DNA from 2 places in the Micromonospora sp. NPDC005806 genome. Region 1 is predicted to be linked to the other one. Evidence: riboswitches for the same ligand, from Rfam matches in the RefSeq annotation. Region 1 holds a riboswitch; the other holds the start of a gene.
What was found. Region 1 has a riboswitch for thiamine pyrophosphate ahead of ACFYOS_RS24475 (ECF transporter S component). Riboswitches for the same ligand answer to the same signal wherever they lie in the genome.

Region 1 (2,196 bases):
GCGGTCAGCGTGCCCGGCTCGCGCATCGGGTCGGCGTACCGGGCCACCCGCGCGGCGTCGCCCACCCCGCCGAGCATCCGGCGCAGGGCGGCGGCGCGCAGCGCCAGCAGCACCTTCTCCGCCTTGCCCGGCTTGCGGAACAGCGCGATGTAGGACGAGCGGGCCTTCTGCCGCGGGTCGGTGGCGAGCGCGTGGCCCATCGCCGCCGGGTGCGGCACCGAGACCGCGGTCAGCGTCCGGACCCGCTCCGGGTGGGCCGCCGCGAGGCCCCACGCCACGATCGCGCCCCAGTCGTGCCCGACCAGGTGGGCGGAGGTCACCCCGAGCGCGTCGAGCACGGCGGCCACGTCCGCCACCAGCTCCGGGATCCGGTACGCCTCGACCGCCGTCGGCCGCGCGCCCGGCGAGTAGCCCCGCTGGTCCAGCGCGTACGTGCGCAGCCCGGCGGCGTGCAGCGCGGGCACCACGTCGTCCCACTCACCGCCGTGCTGGGGGAAGCCGTGCAGCAGCAGGACGGGTTCGGCGCCCTCCGGGCCACCGGTGCGTACCTCGAACGTCAGACCTCGCGCGTCGACCCGCATGATCGCCACCCTACCCACCGGGCCCGTCGGCGATCGCCCTGCTGGGCCGCGGACGGGGGTCGGTGCTAGCGTCTGCGTCGAGACAACTTCATATCCGACAGGGGAGCGCACAGCGCTGAGAGTGCGGGCCGGTGCCCGCAGACCCTCGGTACCTGATCTGGGTAATGCCAGCGCAGGGAGTTCGGTCGACCTCCAGCCGCGCCGCCGTCCGGTGATCCGGACGCGGCGTGCGTCTTCTCCTGGTTCCCCCTTGAGAACTGGGAGCTCACCAATGGACAACAACAACCGCTGGCGCACCATCGACATCGTGGTCGCCTCGGTGATCGCGGTCGCCTTCGGCGTCATCTTCTGGGCCTGGGGCCTGGTCTGGGGCGCCACCGACGCCGCCTTCGCCTTCTTCCCGCCGGCGCAGACCCTCATCTACGGCGTCTGGCTGGTGCCGGCCGTCCTCGGCGGCCTGGTCATCCGCAAGCCCGGCGCCTCGCTCTACTGCGAGCTGGTGGCGGCGATCGTCTCCGCGCTGCTCGGCAGCCAGTGGGGCGGCATCGTCATCGTCCAGGGGCTGATGCAGGGCGTCGGCGCGGAGCTGGCCTTCGCCGCGTTCCGCTACCGCTCGTACCGGCTGCCGGCCGCCCTGCTGGCCGGCGCGCTGACCGGCCTGACCGCGGCGATCTTCGACTTCGTGTACTGGAACAAGGCCACCGACCTGGTCAGCTACCGCATCCCGTACGCCCTGCTGACCGTCGTCAGCGCCACGGTCATCGCCGGCCTGGGCAGCGTCTACCTCACCCGTGCCCTGGCCAACACCGGCGTCCTGGACCGCTTCCCCGCCGGCCGCGACCGCGCCACGGTCTGACGCCCCCACCCTCATCGTGTTGATCATGAAGTTGACGGCGATGTGGATCTCTGAAACTGCCGCCAACTTCATGATCATCGGAGGGGAGGGGGTGGCGCGGTGAGCGCGGTGCAGTTGCGGGGGTTCGGGTGGCGGCACGCCGGGCGGAAAGAGTGGGCGGTGCGTGGGGTGGACCTGCGCATCGACCGGGGGGAGCGGGTGCTGCTGCTCGGGCCCTCCGGGGCCGGCAAGAGCACCCTGCTGGCGACGCTCGCCGGACTGCTGCCGGAGGACTCCGGCGAGCAGGAGGGCATCGCCGAGATCGACGGACTCGACCCGCGCAAGGCCCGGGAGCGGGTCGGCATCGTCTTCCAGGACCCGGAGACCCAGCTGGTGATGGCCCGCTGCGGCGACGACGTCGCGTTCGGGCTGGAGAACCGGGGCGTACCCGCCGAGGAGATCTGGCCCCGGGTGGACGAGGCGCTGCGCCGGGTCGGCTTCCCGTACCACCGGGACCGGCCCACCGCGGCCCTCTCCGGCGGCGAGCAGCAGCGGCTCGCCCTGGCCGGGGCGCTCGCCCTGCGCCCGGGGCTGCTGCTGCTCGACGAGCCCACCGCCAACCTCGACCCGGCCGGCGCCACGCTGGTCCGCCGGGCCGTCGCGGACGCCCTCGACGCCGACACCACGCTGATCCTGGTGGAGCACCGGGTGGCCGAGGCGTTGCCGCTGGTGGACCGGGTGGTCGTGCTGGAAGCCGGCGGCGGGGTGCGGGCCGACGGT
Region 2 (2,196 bases), on a different contig from region 1:
CCGGACTTCGGTGCCCGGGGCGCCCGCCGGTACATCGCCCGCGCGGTCGAGGCGTCGCTGCGCCGGCTCGGCACCGACCACATCGACCTGTACCAGATGCACGAGCCCGACCCGGGCACCCCGATCGACGAGACCCTCGCCGCCCTGGACGACCTGGTCCGCGCCGGCAAGGTCCGCTACCTGGGCAACTCGAACTTCGCCGGCTGGCAGATCGCCGACGCCGACTGGACGGCGTCGACCCAGGGCCGCACCCGGTTCATTTCCGCGCAGAACCACTACTCCCTCCTGCAGCGGAGCGTGGAGGCCGAGGTCATCCCCGCCTGCGAGCGGTTCGGCCTGGGCATGCTGCCGTTCTTCCCGCTCGCCAACGGCCTGCTCACCGGCAAGTACAAGCGGGACGAGGCGCCACCCGCCGGCAGCCGGCTCTCCGGCGGCGGCCGGTACGCCGAGCGGCTGGCCGCGGCCGACTGGGACACCATCGAGGCGATCGACGCGTACGCGGCCGAGCGCGGGCTCACCATGCTCCAGGTGGCCATCGCCGGGCTGGCCGCCCGCCCGGCGGTGACCTCGGTGATCGCCGGCGCCACCACTCCCGAGCAGGTACGCGCCAACGCCGAGGCCGGCGCCTGGCAGCCGACCGACGAGGACCTTGACGCCCTCGACGCCATCCTCTGACCCACCCTTCGCTGCCCTGGTGCCACCCGACGGCCCCGGGGCAGCGTGCTTTCCGCCCCGGCTCGTGACCCCGACCGATCAGTGGAACGCCATGCAGGTCGTGCGGGTGAGGGCACCCGGACAGCATGGCGTGAGTGGATGGTCACGCATTGTCCCTGCCTCCACTCGCGACGGTGGGTGGGAAAAGTGTCACCCGCCCTTGGCGGATCCGGGGGAACGTCGTACGGTAGGCCGCAAGTGACCCACGGGAGCCCGGTGCAACCGGGCTGAGAGGGGGGCTGGAAGCCCCCGACCGTCGAACCTGATCCGGGTAATGCCGGCGCAGGGAGGAGTGTTGCCGTGCCGTCCCTGGGACGACTGCATCTGATCACCGACACCCGGCCGGGGCGGGACCCCCTCGGCGTGCTGCGGGCCGCCCTGCCGGTGGCCCACGCCGAGTTGGTCGTCCAGGTCCGGGTGGAGGACGACGCCACCGACCGCGAGGCCTACGAGCTGGCCCGCCGGGTCGTCACGCTGTGCCGGTCGTACGGGGCGACGTGCCTGGTCAACGACCGGCTGCACGTGGCGCTGGCGGTGGACGCCGACGGCGGGCACGTCGGGGCGGACGACCTGCCGGTGCCGGCCGCCCGCCGCGTGCTCGGGGCCGGCGCCGTGCTCGGCGCGACCGCCCGGGAGCCGGGCGGCGCCGCTGCGGCGGTCGCCGCCGGGGCCAGCTACCTGGGCGTGGGCCCCTGCCACGCCACCACCACCAAGTCCGGCCTGCCCGATCCGATCGGCCCCGCCGGGCTACGCGCGGTCGCCGGGGCGGTGGACGTGCCGGTGATCGCGATCGGCGGGGTGACCGCCGCGGCGGTGCCGGCGTTGCGGGCCGCCGGGGCGTACGGGGTGGCGGTGGTCGGAGCACTCTCCGGGGCCGCCGATCCGGCCCGGGCCACCGCGGCGCTGCTCGCGGCGCTGACGTGCTGACCCGACCGGACGTCGCCATCGTGGGGGCGGGACCGGTCGGGCTGGCGATCGCGTGGCGCTGCGCGTCCCGTGGACTGCGGGTGGCGGTCCACGATCCCGCCCCGGGGTCGGGCGCCTCGCAGGTCGCGGCGGGGATGCTGTCGCCGGTCGCCGAGGCGTACTTCGGGGAGCACGAGCTGACCGGGCTGCTCGCCGAGTCCGCCGCCCGCTGGCCGGGCTTCGCCGCCGAGCTGGTCGAGGCCGCCGGCGCTGACGTCGGCTACCGCACCGATGGCACCCTGGTGGTCGGGTTGACCGCCGACGACCTGGCCGAGGCGCGCCGGCTCTGGTCGTACCAGCAGGGGTTGGGCCTGCCGATCACGCCGCTGCGCCCCTCGGAGCTGCGGGACCGCGAGCCGGCGCTGGCCCCCCGCGTGCGCGGCGGCGCGGTCGCCCCCGGCGACCACCAGGTCGACCCGCGTCGGCTGGTGGCCGCGCTGCGGACGGCGGCGGAGGGGGCCGGCGCGGTGCTGCGCCGGCACCCGGTCGGCGCGCTGTCCGAGGTGGACGCCCCGG

Region 2: linked by a shared signal. The riboswitch ahead of thiE (thiamine phosphate synthase) and the one ahead of ACFYOS_RS24475 (ECF transporter S component) in region 1 are both predicted to bind thiamine pyrophosphate.

The regions. Positions count from the first base shown of each region.
Region 1 covers NZ_JBIAIL010000026.1:87,203-89,398, reverse strand. The annotation lists gene ACFYOS_RS24480 (alpha/beta fold hydrolase) at 1-581, opposite strand, end outside; TPP riboswitch at 671-778, shown strand; gene ACFYOS_RS24475 (ECF transporter S component) at 853-1,437, shown strand; gene ACFYOS_RS24470 (ABC transporter ATP-binding protein) at 1,537-2,196, shown strand, end outside.
Region 2 covers NZ_JBIAIL010000001.1:375,195-377,390, reverse strand. The annotation lists gene ACFYOS_RS01790 (aldo/keto reductase) at 1-675, shown strand, start outside; TPP riboswitch at 911-1,020, shown strand; gene thiE (thiamine phosphate synthase) at 1,015-1,641, shown strand; gene thiO (glycine oxidase ThiO) at 1,635-2,196, shown strand, end outside.